One region of the Kribbella sp. NPDC054772 genome, then DNA from elsewhere that is predicted to be linked to it. Evidence: riboswitches for the same ligand, from Rfam matches in the RefSeq annotation. Region 1 holds a riboswitch; the other holds the start of a gene.
What was found. Region 1 has a riboswitch for glycine ahead of ACWGID_RS00775 (L-serine ammonia-lyase). Riboswitches for the same ligand answer to the same signal wherever they lie in the genome.
Positions count from the first base shown of each region.

Region 1 (7,181 bases):
AGGCCCGCCCCGCGGGACTGACCCGCCGCGATGACATACCCTTGGCAGCTCACGGGTTGGGGAACCCAGGGGGTGGGGATGAAGTGCTGGGTTGTGCTGTGCGCAGGGATCGGGCTGCTGGCGGGGTGCGGTGCGAAGCCGGACACTCCGTCGATCCCGTCTGCCCCGGCGTCCAGTAGCGCGGTGCCGGCGCCGGCACAGTCGGTCTCGGCGGCGGCGCCCTTGGGCCTGGGCGCGTACCAGGCCGAGCTGACGCGGATCGATCAGGTGTTGTCGGAACCGGCGCGGAAACTGACCCGCGTACGGACGGCCGAGGGGCTGGCCGAGGCGATGAGCACGCTGGCCGAGTCGCTCAACACGATCGACGTCCGATTGGCCGCGCTCTCGGTGACGTCGCGCCTGAGCGCCGTACACGAGCTGCTGAAGGAGCGGGTCGGGGTGGCGGCGCTGCGGCTGACGAGCACCGAGGCGAGGTCCGAGGAGGACGCGCGGTGCGGTGGCGTCGCGTTCACCTCGCAGAAGATGCAGCGTCAGCTGCGGACCGATCTCGACGCGGCGCTCGCCCAGCTGGAACGCCTCAAGTTGACCTTCGGTGCGACGTTGCCCGACCCAGGTCCCGCGCCCGCATCGGTCCGCCCGGACAGCGGTGACGTACTGCTCCGCCGGGGTTCCAACGGGCTGGGCCAGCTCAAGATCACCAACGGTACGGCGAAGGACGTCGCGGTCTCGATCGTCGGCGACGGTCAACCGCCGGGACAACCCCAGGTGATGGTCTACGTCCGGGCGAAGCAGAGCACGACCGTGAACCGGATCGGCGGCGCGTACCACCTCTACTACAAGAGCGGCGCGGACTGGGACCTGGACCACCAGAAGTTCCAGTCGGACTGCTCGTTCACCAAGTTCGACCAGACGTTCGGCCGCAACCAGGGCTGGAAGGTCAACCTGCAGCCGATGACCGGCGGCAACGCCGACACGACCGAGGTCGAGGCCTACTAGAGCCCGAGCTTGTCGAGCAGCGAGCCCAGGAGCCCACCCAGGCCGTGAGGCTTGTCAGGGTCGTCCGGCGGTGTCGTCGGGGTGCTCGGCGTGGTGGTGGTCGGCGGCGGCTCGGTGGGCGTGGCCGTCGTGGTCGGCCGTCCGCTGGGGGTGACGGTCGGGGTTGCCGGCGGCGGCACGACAGGCCGGTCGGTGGGCGGGCGATCGGTCACCACCGGGATCGTCGGCCCGGTGGTCTCGACGATCTGCGGCGTCGGCGTACCCGTCGGGTACGGCGTCCCGGTCGGGTACGGCGTCATCGGGCGATCGACCGGCTCTCCCGGCTTCGTTGCGGTCGGCAACGTCGTGGGCCCGGTGGTCACACCCGGCGTCGGGGCGGGAGTGGTGGCCGGTGCCGTCGTGGTCCTACGGATGCCGATCGGGAGGTTCTGGGTCGGCTGGCCGGGCTGTGGACCGGCGATCGGCACCGTCGGCTTCGGGCCACCACCGGGCAGGCCGACGAAGACCAGCACCAGGTAGCCGAGCAGCAGAACGCCGGCGCCGGTGGCGGCCTGGCGGAGCCGCCGCGCGTGCTGCCAGGGCGGGCGGCGGGAAGCCGTGGCAGACATCGGTCTCACAAGTCCGGAAGGGTATCGGCTCGTGGACCGATTGAAACAGCCCCTGGAAGAAATTCCCCGCCGAAGTGAAATCATTAGTCAGGTGAATACAGCATTACGCGAGGGTAGGAATGCACTGCGTTAGCTGATTGCTCAGGACAACGCCTGCAGCCCGATCACCGACAACAGCCGGAGCTTCTCCGCGGCCTCGGTGTTCGGCGCCGCCGTGTACACCACGATCCGCAGATCGCTGCCCGGTACGGCGAGAACGTCGCAATCGATGCCGAAGTCACCGATCTCGGGATGCCGGATGGTCTTCCGTTCGGACCGGTGGAAACCGACGACCGGCCGGTCCCACAGTCCCGCGAACTCGTCGTCACCGGCCCGCAGTTCGTCGATCAGCGCCTTCAGGTCCGGGTCGTGCGGATAGCGGGCGAGCGCCGCACGCAAATCCGTTACCATTGCGTTCCGGAATTCTCGTCGCTGTTCCGGAGTTTGGACAATTCGGTCGCCCGGTGCCGCGAAATGCCGATAGATGATGTTCCGTTCGCGCCCGTGCCACGGCGACGGGTCGCCGATCACCGCCGCGAACAGCGGGTTCCAGGTGATGATCGTCCAGGCCGCGTCACACACGCACAGCGGCGCGCCCTCGAGCTGGTCCACGATGCGCTGCACCCCCGGTGGGATGTACGCCGAGATCCGGCCGGGCGTCGGCTCGACCTCGCCCGCGAGCACGAACAGATGGTTGCGCTCGGCATCGGACAGCCGGAGCGCCCGGGCCAGCGCGGTCAGCACCTGCACGGACGGCGAGTCCGACCGGCCCTGCTCGAGCCGGACGATGTAGTCCACCGACAGCCCGGCCAGCTGCGCCAGTTCCTCGCGCCGGAGCCCCGGAGCGCGCCGATTCCCGCCGGCCGGCAGGCCGACCTGCTCCGGCGTCACCCGATCGCGCCAGGCGTGCAGCGTTCTCCCGAGCTCACCCATACCTGCCAGTATTCCGCGTCCGCCGTGTCCCAGCCTGGTACTGCCATTCCCTAGGACATCGTGGGTACTACCTGGTCGACCACCGCGGCGAGAGGGTGAACCCATGACCACGACACTCATCACCGGGGCCAACCGAGGCCTCGGCTACGAAACGGCCCGCCAGTTGGTCGAGGCCGGACACACCGTGTACATCGGCGCCCGGGACCCGCAGCGCGGCAAGCAGGCGGCGAGCGATCTGGGCGCGCACTACCTGCCGCTCGACGTCACCAGCGACGAATCGGTCGACGCGGCCGCGGAACAGCTCGACGCGCTCGACGTACTGATCAACAACGCCGGCATTCCGGGGCCGCGCAAGGAGGCGCGCGACCTGACCGCCGCGGACCTCCACCAGGTGTTCGACCTGAACGTGTACGGACCGGTTCGGATGCTCCGCCGGTTCCTGCCGTTGCTCGAGCGCAGCGCCAACCCGGCGGTCGTCAACGTGTCGAGCGGGCTGGGTTCGATCGCCACGGCGGTGGACCCGGCGGCGCACACCGGCGCCGTACCGGTGTGGGTCCCGGCTCCGGCGTACGGCGCGTCGAAGGCGGCGCTGAACATGCTGACGGTCCAGTACGCGAAGCAGCTGCCGAACCTGCGGATCAACACCGTCGACCCCGGGTACACCGCGACCGACTTCAACGGACGCAGCGGTTACCAGACCGTCGAGGAAGGCGCCGAGATCATCGTGCGGCTGGCGACGATCGACCAGGACGGCCCGACCGCGGAGTACCTGAGCATCCACGGCACCGTTCCGTGGTGATCAACACTCGATGACGTTGACGGCGAGGCCGCCGCGCGAGGTCTCCTTGTACTTGATCTTCATGTCGGCGCCGGTCTCGCGCATCGTCTTGATCACCTTGTCCAGGGTGACCACATGGACGCCGTCGCCGTGCATCGCCATCCGGGCCGCGTTGATCGCCTTCACCGACGCCATCGCGTTCCGCTCGATGCACGGGATCTGGACCAGGCCGCCGACCGGGTCGCAGGTCAGGCCGAGGTTGTGCTCCATCGCGATCTCGGCGGCGTTCTCGACCTGCTGCGGCGTCCCGCCGAGGACCTCGCAGAGGCCGGCCGCCGCCATCGAGCAGGCCGAGCCGACCTCGCCCTGACAGCCGACCTCGGCGCCGGAGATCGACGCGTTCTCCTTGTACAGCACGCCGATCGCGCCGGCGGCCAGCAGGAACCGCACCGCGCCGTCGTCGGTCGACCCCGGCACGAACCGCCGGTAGTAGTGCAGTACGGCAGGAATGATGCCGGCGGCACCGTTCGTCGGGGCGGTGACGATGCGGCCGCCGGACGCGTTCTGCTCGTTGACCGCCAGCGCGAACAGGTTCACCCAGTCCATCACCTTCAACGGATCGACGGACCAGGGGTCGGCACTCAGCCGGCGGTGCAGGGAGTGTGCGCGGCGCGGCACCTTCAGCCCGCCGGGCAGGATGCCCTCGGTCTCGCAGCCCTCACGGACACAGTCCTGCATGACCTGCCAGATGTGCAGCAGGCCGTCGCGGATCTCGTCCTCGGTGCGCCAGGCGAGCTCGTTCGCGAGCATCACCTCGCTGATCGTCAGCTGCGACTCCCGGCACCGGTCGAGCAACTCCGCGCCGGTGGTGAACGGGTACTTCAGCGGGGTGGTGTCCGGGACGATCCGGTCCCCGGCCGCGGCGGTCTCGTCGACCACGAAGCCACCACCGACCGAGTAGTAGGTGCGCTCCCGCAGTACGGCGCCGGTGGTGTCCCGGGCGACGAACATCATCCCGTTCGGGTGGTACGGCAGGGCCTTGCGGCGGTGCATCACCAGGTCGGTGTTCTCGTCGAACGCGATCTCGTGGGTCCCGGCCAGCAGGATCCGGCCGCGCTCGTGAATGGTCTCGACGCGGGCGTCGACCGAATGCGTGACGACGGTCTCCGGGTCGGCACCCTCGAGACCGAGCAGGACGGCCTTGTTGCTGCCGTGGCCGTGCCCGGTGGCGCCGAGCGAGCCGAACAGCTGCGCCTCGACGGTCGTCGTCGCGGCCAGCAGACCGTCGGCGGCGAGGCCGAGCGCGAACGTGCGGGCCGCTCGCATCGGTCCCACGGTGTGGGAACTCGACGGGCCGATCCCGATACTGAACAGGTCGAAGACGCTGATCGCCATTGTGTGGAGGTCCCTTCCGGTCGTCGTTGACCGAGTGGTGTCCTCCCCGCTCTGTCAGGCTGATGCCCTCCAGAGGTGCCTCGCCCGTACGGTGAAGGTGCCTGAGAGATTCTTGGGGAGAGTTGCTCCTACGGCGCCCGGATCAGGTCCGGGTCTCTCCCGCACGGGTTCATGCGGCTGTTGAGTTAGCTTCCGCTGTGGACGGTACGGCGGTCTCACGCCCGGCGTCAATCCGGCCCGTGCGCACTGCCCAGAGCTCGAAGAACCAGGTGAACAGCGGCGGAACACTGGCGGCAAGCGCGGCCAGCGTGACCGGCCAGGACCAGCGCAACGGGCCGCGGACCGCGAGCACGGTGATCACGTAGGCGACGAAGATGCCGCCGTGGATCGGGCCGAAGATCTTGACCCCGATCTCGTTGTCGGACAGCACGTACTTGAACAGCATCCCGATCAGCAGTCCGGTCCACGAGAGCGCCTCGGCGATCGCCACGACCCGGAACCACTGCGCATGTTTGGTACTCATCAATGCCCGACCCTAACAAGCCCCCCAAGCCGGGTTCGGGGTCCTGCGGGGCTGCTCCCCGATGCCGCAAGCAAGCGATTGCCGAAGGATCGTCGGCATGGTTCTCATCCAACGCGCCGTCATCGGCGCTGCACTCTTCGGCGTCGCGGCCGCCGGACTGCCAACACTGACAACACTGCCCGCAACCGCCGCACCACCGAGCACGGTGCAGTGGTCCGACTGCAAACCCGAGGGTAAGGACGATCCCGCCGCAGTGCAGGGCTCGCAGTGCGCGACGCTCCAGTTGCCGGTCGACTGGCGAAACCCCGGCGGTCCGACGTTCGACTTCGCGATCGCCCGCCGTACGGCGAAGGCGCCCGGCGAGCGCGTCGGCGTCCTGGTGTTCGGGCCGGGTGGTCCCGGCGACTCCGGCGTCGACCGGATCAAGACCGGGATCAGCCGGTTCAGCACCGACCTGCAGGACCGCTTCGACATCGTCAGCTTCGACCCGCGCGGCGTGGCCCGCAGCAACCCGGTGAAGTGCTCGGCGGACCTCGTCGCGAAGCAACCCTCGCCGATCGTCAAGAGCGCGGCCGAGTTCAGTACGACGCTCACGTACAACCGCCAGCTCGCCACGGACTGTCGTGAACACACCGGCCCGGTCTACGACCACCTGGACACCTGGCAGACGGTCCGCGACGTGGACGCGGTCCGCCGGGCGCTCGGCGAGTCCACGATCTCGTTCCACGGCAGCTCGTACGGCACGTTGCTCGGAGGGCAGTACGCCGAGACGTACCCGGACCGCGTGCGCGCGATGGTGCTGGAGAGCACGATCGACCACGCCACGGCCACGACCCGAGGATTCATCGACGACCAGGCCGCCGCGGCGCAGGACTCGTTCGACGAGTTCGTGAAGTGGTGCGACGCGACAACGAGCTGTGCACTGCACGGTCGCGACGTCCGCGCGCTGTGGGCCGACCTGCTCGCCAAGTCGGCTGATCCGTTCAAGCTCAGCTACTCCGTGTTCAAGTTGCTGTACGCGCCGCAGTGGTCCGCGCTCGCCGACACGCTCGCCGCCGGTGCGCCCGCGAAGACAGCCGCCGCGACCGGGCTCACGTCGTACCCGCTGGCGGTGTTCTGTCAGGACTGGAACCTGCCGGTGCGCGACTATCGCGAGTACGCCGCCCACCTGCAGCGGGTCGCGCGGAACAACCCGGACATGCGCTACCCGGGTCCGCTGATGGCCGTGTCGATCTGTCTCGGCGCACCGCCCGCGAACAACCCGCAGCACAACCTGAAGGTCCGTGGCCTCAAGACACCGGTGCTGGTCGCGAACGCGATCCACGACCCGGCGACCGGCTACCCCTGGGCCCAGAGCGTCACGCGCCAGCTCGGCCGGTACGGCGTTCTGCTGACCTACGAGGGCTGGGGACACGGCAGCTACTCGAAGAGTCCGTGCATGCAGGGCACGATCGACGACTACCTGATCTCCCGGGAGGTACCGACGCGCGGCAGCACCTGTGCCGCCGTACCGCCGGCGGGGTGACGAGCCGGCGTCAGACCGGAACGCCGATCACGTCGAGGACGCGGTCCAGGTGGTCGCCGCGGACCAGTCGGCCCGCGAGCAGCCGGAGCTCGGCGCAGGCGGTCTCCAGCGCCTGCGCCTGGGTCCGGCAGTTGTCGACGTACCAGAACGGATCGTCCGGTTGCGGATCGTCGGCGTCGTCGATGTCGGCGTACCAGTGCCGGTGTCCGCAGTGCACCACTCGGACTCGAAGATTCATGCTGACTGCTCCCCGTACCCGGGGTTCCTGAGTACCCCGTGGTCCCCAGTCGGGGCCGAGGGGGGGGGGGGCGGGGGGGGGGGGCCCCCCCCCGCCCCGCGCCCGGCCCCGGGGGCGCCGCCCCCCCCCGGTAGAAAGTGGGGGCG
Region 1 covers NZ_JBSHBJ010000001.1:141,247-148,427, reverse strand. The annotation lists gene lysX (bifunctional lysylphosphatidylglycerol synthetase/lysine--tRNA ligase LysX) at 1-21, shown strand, start outside; gene ACWGID_RS00795 (hypothetical protein) at 79-996, shown strand; gene ACWGID_RS00790 (hypothetical protein) at 993-1,604, opposite strand; gene ACWGID_RS00785 (helix-turn-helix transcriptional regulator) at 1,746-2,576, opposite strand; gene ACWGID_RS00780 (SDR family NAD(P)-dependent oxidoreductase) at 2,680-3,375, shown strand; gene ACWGID_RS00775 (L-serine ammonia-lyase) at 3,376-4,749, opposite strand; glycine riboswitch at 4,829-4,921, opposite strand; gene ACWGID_RS00770 (DUF3817 domain-containing protein) at 4,919-5,272, opposite strand; gene ACWGID_RS00765 (alpha/beta fold hydrolase) at 5,370-6,797, shown strand; gene ACWGID_RS00760 (hypothetical protein) at 6,808-7,035, opposite strand.

Region 2 (7,181 bases), on a different contig from region 1:
GGTCAGCGAGCAGGTCAGCACGTTGCCGATCACCACCGCCGCGCAGATGATCAGCGAGTTCATGATGTAGACGCCGAAGTTGGTCCCGGTGGAGGACCAGCCGAGCGCGTAGTTCCCGAGCGTCGGACGCTCCGGGATCAGGCCGGGATGCGAGAAGATCTCGGTGTTCGGACGCAGCGAGGCGGTGATCATCCAGAGCAGCGGGTAGAGCATCACCAGTGCCCCGAGGCTCAGTCCGATGTGTGCCAGGACGCGTTTCATCGGCTGGCCCCTTCGTCTCCGTAGAACACCCAGGTGCGGCCGAGGACGAAGTTCAGTCCGGTGAAGACCGCGATAATGAGGAGCAGCACCCAGGCCATCGCGGCGGCGTACCCCATCCGGAAGTTTCCGAACGCCTGCTGGTAGAGGTACAGGGTGTAGAACAGCGTGGAGTCGGACGGACCGCCCTTTCCGCCGCTGATCACGAACGCCGGGGTGAACGCCTGGAACGCGCCGATGATCTGCAGTACCAGGTTGAAGAACACCACCGGCGACAGCAGTGGGAGCGTCACCCGCCAGAACCGTTGCCATCGGCCCGCACCGTCCACCTCGGCGGCTTCGAGTACTTCGTCCGGAATCTGCCGCAGTCCGGCCAGGAAGATCACCATCGGCGCACCGAACTGCCAGACCCGGAGCACGATCAGCGTCCACAACGCCGTACCCGGTTCGGAGATCCAGCCGTGGCCCTGGATTCCGAAGAGGCCGAGGACCTGGTTGAGCAGACCGTCGCTGCCGAAGATCTGCTGCCAGAGCAGGGCGATCGCGACACTGCCACCGAGCAGGCTCGGCACGTAGTACAGCGCCCGGTAGACGGCCAGACCCTTGAGCCCCCGGTTGAGGAGTACGGCGACCGCGAGCGCGAACGCCATCTCGAGCGGGACCGAGACGCCGACGTAGATGAACGTGACCTTCAGCGACTGCAGGTACCGTGGGTCCTGGAAGAGCGCCGTGTAGTTCTGCAGACCCTTCCACTCGGGGGTGTTGAGCAGCGCGTAGTCGGTGAACGAGTAGTACAGCGACAGCAGCATCGGACCGATGGTCAGTCCAATGATCCCGATCAACCAGGGCAGCAGGAACAGGTACGCCGGGACGCTCCGGCGGAGGTTAGCGATCACTGACCGAGGGTCTTCCCGGCCAGGTCGACGAACTGCTGCGCGCCGGCCGCGGGCGTGGCCTTTCCGAAACCGATGTTCTCGGCGATCCGGCCGAACCCGGTGAGCAGCTCGCCGTACCCCTTCGGCCACGGCTTCGGCGACGGACCGACCTTCCCGGCCAGGCTCTCGACGTACTTGATCGCCCGCGCGCCCGCCGAGCCCGCGTCCGCGGAAACCAGGTCACGCGCTTTCTTCGACGGCGGTACGCCGAGCAGGATCCCGATCGCCTTGATCGCCTTCTCGTCGTTCAGCAGGAACCCGATCAGTTTCGCGGCGTCCTCGGGGTGCTTGCTCGCCGACGACACGCACCACAGGTCGAGGCCCTTGACGAACTGGCCCTTCAGGTCGCCCGCCGTCACCTGCGGGACCGGGAGGATCGTGAGCGGGCTCTTCACCAGCGGCTGGTAGAAGGTGACCTGCTGGACCCAGCCGAACTGCACCGGCGACTTGCCCTTGGCAATCAGCGACTTCTCGATCGCGGTCGTCTCGGCACTGACGTTCTGCGGCGGAGCGGCCTTGGCCTTCCGCAGGTCGTCCCAGTACCGGAACCACGCCTCGACGGTATCCTTGGTGGTCAGCAGTTTTCCGCCGTCGTCGGAAAACATTTCTGTTCCGTGCTGGCGGGCGAACACCTCGAACAGCTGGAAGTTTCCGGCCTGGTCCGTGGACCCGTACGAGCCCTGGACCGAGCCGGTGTAGTCGCGGGCGAACTCGGCGAACGCGTCCCACGTCCAGCCCTGTGCCGGAATCGTTCCGCCGGCTTTCTTGATCGCGCCTTCGTCGACGTACATCGAGTAGCTGATCGAGCTCTGCCCGATGCCATAGCTCTTGCCGTCGACGACACCGCTGTCCGCCACGTCTTTGTCGAGACCCGACGTGTCGATCCCCAGCGAACCGAGGTCCTTCAACGCACTCCGGCCGGCATAGTCACTGAAGTAGCTCATCGACATCCGGAGTACGTCGGGGGCGTTGTTTCCGGACGTCTGCGTGGCGAGCTTGTCCCAGTAGTCGTCGAACGGGGCACTTTCCGCGGTGTACTCCGCGCCGCCGTTCGACTTCCACGCGGCGAGGGCCGTGTTGATGGCCTTGGTCACCGGGTCCGGGCCGTACCAGGAAACTCGCATCGGACCGGACTTTCCGGAGGAGCAGCCGGGGATCATCGTCGCGGCGGTGGCGGCGGCGCCGAGCCCGAGCAGGGTGCGGCGGCTGAAGGTGGGGGTCATCGGGGTTCTCCTTGGGTGGCCGTCCAGCGCCAGTTGTGGGCCAGGCGGAGCGGGACGTAGTTGCCGTTCGGGAGGTCGTCGGTGAGCCGGGCCTGCCAGCGGGTGAGCTGGTGCAGCAGCCGGGCCCGGACGGCCAGGTGACGCTCGTCGTCGAAGAGGTTGTCGAGCTCGACCGGGTCGTTCTCCAGGTCGTACAGCTCGCCGGCGAGATCCGCGTGCACGATGAGCTTCCAGCGGCCGCTCCGCAGCATCCGCGCGGCGCCGGACTGGGTGACCGTGTTGAGTTCGTCGAACGTCCGGCCCTCGTACGCGAAGTGCAGCGGTGGCCGCGCCGTCACGTCGTACGCGCGACCGCCGAAACCTTGCTCGGCGATGACGCTGGCGAACTCCTCCTCGGGTGCTGGTTCCCCCTGGGCGAGCGGGAGCAGGCTGCGGCCCTGGACGCCATCGGGGATGGGTGCGCCGACGGCTTCACAGACGGTCGGGAGTACGTCGACGATCGAGACCGGTTCGTCGCGCTGCTGCACGGCGACGCCGTCGCCGGCGAGGACGAACGGGATCCGCATCAGGAACTCGGACAGGCCGGCGCCCTTGCGTTGCAGGCCGTACTCGCCGACGTAGTCACCGTGGTCGGCCAGCACGATCGTCAGGCGCGGTCGTTGCCGCTGCGCGAGACCGTCGTGCAGGCGGCGAATCTGGTCGTCGAGGAGCCGCAACATCCCGAGATAGTTGGCGGTGTAGCGGCGCCAGTTGTCGTCGTACCCCGGCCGTTTTTCCTCCTGGAGTTTCCGCAACCAGGCGTACGTTCCGCCTTTCTGCTCGGCCGCTTCGGGACCGGTCGATCGTTGCGGAACGTCTTCCGGTGCGACGAGGTCGAAGTACGGCTGCGGGACCTGGTACGGGTTGTGCGGCTCGGGATACGAGACCCAGAACAGACCGGGCTGATCCGGGTCGGCGTCGTCGATCGCCTTCAGCGCGTCGGACGTGATCCGGTACGGGAGCTGGCAGGTCACGTCGTACGGCGTCGGCTCGTCGGAAACACCGTGATCGAGCTGCGCGAGCCACTCGTCGAACGCTTTCTCGTCCGCGCTGCGCTCGGGGCCCTGGGTGTGGAAATAGGGGCCGGCGTAGGTGTCGAAGTCCCCGTCACCGCGGTGCATGTGCGGCTTTCCGGCGAAGTGCAGCTGGTAGTCCGCGCCCCGCAGTACGTCGAGCAGGTCCTGCTGGAAGGCGGCGTACTGCGCGTTGCTGTTCTGGCGGACCTGGTGGGCGCTCGGAAACCGTCCGGTGAGCAGACTCGTCCGCGCCGGAACGCACGCCGGGGCGGCCGTGTACGCGTTCCGGAAATCCGTTCCGCGGTCCGCCAGCCCGTCGACGAAGGGCATGGTGTCCACCGGATACCCACTCCGCCGGGTCAGCCCCACGCGCTGCTGATCGGTCATCACGATGACGATGTCGGGACGCATCGACCTACTCTCTGCTCGGGTTTTACAGCGCTGTAATACAGCGCTGTAAACCATGCCGCAGGGTCCGCGTGGTCGTCAAGAGGTGACCGGGCGGCCCGCTACCATCGCCCTCGTGATGTTCGAGCCGATGAGCCGCCGCCTGGCCGTGTCCTTCGCCGTCACCGGGCTGATCCTGTTCGTCGCCGGCCTTCTGGTGCGCCCGACGAACATCACCGTCGCGGTGGTGCTCTTCCTGCTGGCCGTCGGCCTCCTCGGCCTAGGCGCCTACGGAGCCCTCGAACGCCTCGTCAGCCGCCGCCGCTAACAGCGTCGTTCTCCTAGCGCGGGACCGTTTCCGGTCAGTGCGCAAGTGTTTCCGCGAGCCGGCGTACCCCTCGGTCGGGGCTGGTGAGGACCGGGACGGAGAGGTCCAGCCCTTCGGCCGCCGATGCCATGGATGCCTGCGCCAGCACCACCACGTCGCCATCGGCCGCCTGGATGGCAGCAGCAACCAGCGCATCGTGACGGGCACGATCTCCAGCAACGGCAGCCTCGAACGCGCCGGGCACAACAACTTCAGTGATCTCGACGTCCTGATCCAGGAGCTGCGCACGCTCACGCAGCAGCGCGGCCGTCGGCTGGACGGTGGTCGGCAGCGTCGCGATCACCGTCACACGCTTTCCGGCACGCACCGCCTCGTCCGCCATCGCCTCGTCGACGCGGTACACCGGTACGCCGATGCGGTCGGCGAGCGGAGCGGCGTACTGCGAGATCGACGAGCAGGTGAAGAGCACGGCCTCCGCGCCGGCCGCGACGGCCGCGTCACCGAGGTCGGCCAGCCGCTGGGCGACCTGCTCCGCCGCGGCACCGCGTCCGAGGTCGGCGACGATCTTGTCGTCGAGCAGGTTCTGCACCTCGACGCCCGGCAGGTGCTCCGCGGCCAGCGTCGCGAACGTCGGGATCACCACGGCCCCGGTGTGCAGGAAAGCGATCCGCGTCATCCGACGATCCTCACGTTTCAATGCGTGATACCGCTGTGGTGGCGACATCAACGGCGCTGCTTCGGAACCCAAGATTGACACGTTTCAGAACACCGGGTCAACGCCACGCGTGTCGCGCAGGAAACACCCTCCTCGAGCGTTTCCGGCGCGTTCCGGAACGGGTTTCGCGATCGTTTGACCTCGGGTGGCGGTCCGGCATACGGTCGGTCGCACAATTGCACATCGTGCCGTTCGAACCGGGGCGGAAGAGTTCCCTGCCCGACCAAGGCAGGGGCGCCGGAGGAGCAACTCTCCCCAGAAACTCTCAGGCCCAGTCACCGCTCCGGATGAGGCAACCTCTGGAAAGTCAGGACCGTCGTGTCCTGCACCCACGGTGCAAGCCGCACACTCTGCGGTGAAGCTCTCAGGTACCGATGACAGAGCGGGGAGGTCACCCAACCGGTGGTGCCACTGCGTGGCGCCGGAAGCCAGGGAGCCTCCTCATCGTGTCCCGACACACGCCGCTGTACGCCGTGCACCAAGAGCTCGGCGCGAGTTTCACCGACTTCGCGGGCTGGTCCATGCCGGTCCGCTACACCTCCGACGTCGCCGAGCACCACGCCGTCCGCACCACGTCCGGCTTGTTCGACCTCAGCCACATGGGCGAGCTCGAACTGACCGGTCCACAGGCCGGCCATGCGCTCGACTACGCGCTCGTCGGGCACCCTTCGAAGATCGCCGTCGGCCGCGCCCGCTACTCGATGCTCTGCACCGAGTCCGGCGGCATCGTCGACGACCTCGTCGTCTACCGCCTCGCCGACGAACACTTCCTGGTCGTCGCGAACGCCGGCAACGTCCCGGCTGTCCACGCGGCGCTCCAGGAACGCACCAAGTCGTACGACTGCCAGTTACGGAACACGTCCGACGACTGGGCGCTGCTCGCGGTCCAGGGTCCGGATTCGGAAAACGTTGTCGGAACGCTCACGGAACTCCCGGTCCAGCAACTGAAGTACTACGCCATCACCGCCGGCACCGTTGCCGGGCGCAACGTGTTGCTCGCCCGCACCGGGTACACCGGCGAGGACGGCTTCGAGATCTACTGCCGCCCGACGGACGCGCAGCGGGTCTGGACCACGATCAGCGCCGTACCCAGCGGGCCGCGACCGGCCGGACTCGCGTGCCGGGACACGCTCCGGCTCGAAGCGGGGATGCCGCTGTACGGCCAGGAGCTGAGCACCGCGACCACGCCGTTCGAGGCCGGACTCGGCCGGATCGTCGCCTTCGGCAAAGAAAACGGTTTCGTCGGCCGGGACGCACTCGCCCAGCGCCGCGACGACGGCTCCACGCAGATCCTGGTCGGCCTGGTGTCCGACTCGCGCCGCTCACCACGAGCCGGGTACGCCGTACTCGATCCAAGCGGTGAACCCGTCGGCACGATCACCAGCGGCGCGCCGTCGCCGACCCTGCGCCGCCCGATCGCGATGGCCTACGTCCGCCCCGGTCTGGAGCAGCCCGGAACCCCGTTGCTCGTCGACATCCGCGGCCGGCACGAGCCGGTCGAGGTCGTCACCCTGCCGTTCTACCGCCGCTGACCCCAGGAGCCACCATGCCTGTCCCGACCGACCTGAAGTACACCGCCGACCACGAATGGCTGACGCTCGACGGCGACACCGCGACCGTCGGCATCACCGCGTTCGCCGCCGACGCGCTCGGCGACGTCGTGTACGTCGACCTGCCGATCGTCGGCGCCACTGTCCGGGCCGGCGCGCCCTGCGGCGAGATCGAGTCCACGAAGTCGGTGAGCGATCTGAACGCCCCGGCCGACGGCGAGGTCGTCGAGATCAACCACGAGGTGATCGCCGACCCGTCCGTCCTGAACACCGACCCGTTCCAGGCCGGCTGGCTCTTCCGCCTGAAGGTCTCGGGGACGCCGGACCTCCTCGACGCGACCGCCTACGAAGCGCTGACGGGCGGTGCCTGACATGAGCCTGCTGGACCAGCACCTCGCGGACGCCGATCCCGAGGTACACGCCGCGATCCAGGCCGAGCTCGGCCGCCAGCGCGACACCCTCGAACTCATCGCCAGCGAGAACTTCGCGCCGATCGCCGTGATGCAGGCGCAGGGGTCGGTCCTCACCAACAAGTACGCCGAGGGCTACCCCGGCCGCCGGTACTACGGCGGTTGCGAGCACGTCGACGTCATCGAGCAGCTCGCGATCGATCGCGTGAAGGGTCTGTTCGGCGCCGGTTTCGCCAACGTCCAGCCGCACTCGGGCGCCCAGGCGAACGCCGCGGCCATGGCCGCGCTGCTCGAGCCCGGGGACACCATCCTCGGCCTCG
Region 2 covers NZ_JBSHBJ010000044.1:50,957-58,137, reverse strand. The annotation lists gene ACWGID_RS38290 (carbohydrate ABC transporter permease) at 1-261, opposite strand, end outside; gene ACWGID_RS38285 (carbohydrate ABC transporter permease) at 258-1,154, opposite strand; gene ACWGID_RS38280 (extracellular solute-binding protein) at 1,151-2,416, opposite strand; gene ACWGID_RS38275 (sulfatase-like hydrolase/transferase) at 2,413-3,882, opposite strand; gene ACWGID_RS38270 (hypothetical protein) at 3,995-4,186, shown strand; gene ACWGID_RS38265 (aspartate/glutamate racemase family protein) at 4,221-4,862, opposite strand; glycine riboswitch at 5,095-5,192, shown strand; glycine riboswitch at 5,193-5,292, shown strand; gene gcvT (glycine cleavage system aminomethyltransferase GcvT) at 5,345-6,433, shown strand; gene gcvH (glycine cleavage system protein GcvH) at 6,448-6,822, shown strand; gene glyA (serine hydroxymethyltransferase) at 6,824-7,181, shown strand, end outside.
Region 2: linked by a shared signal. The riboswitch ahead of gcvT (glycine cleavage system aminomethyltransferase GcvT) and the one ahead of ACWGID_RS00775 (L-serine ammonia-lyase) in region 1 are both predicted to bind glycine.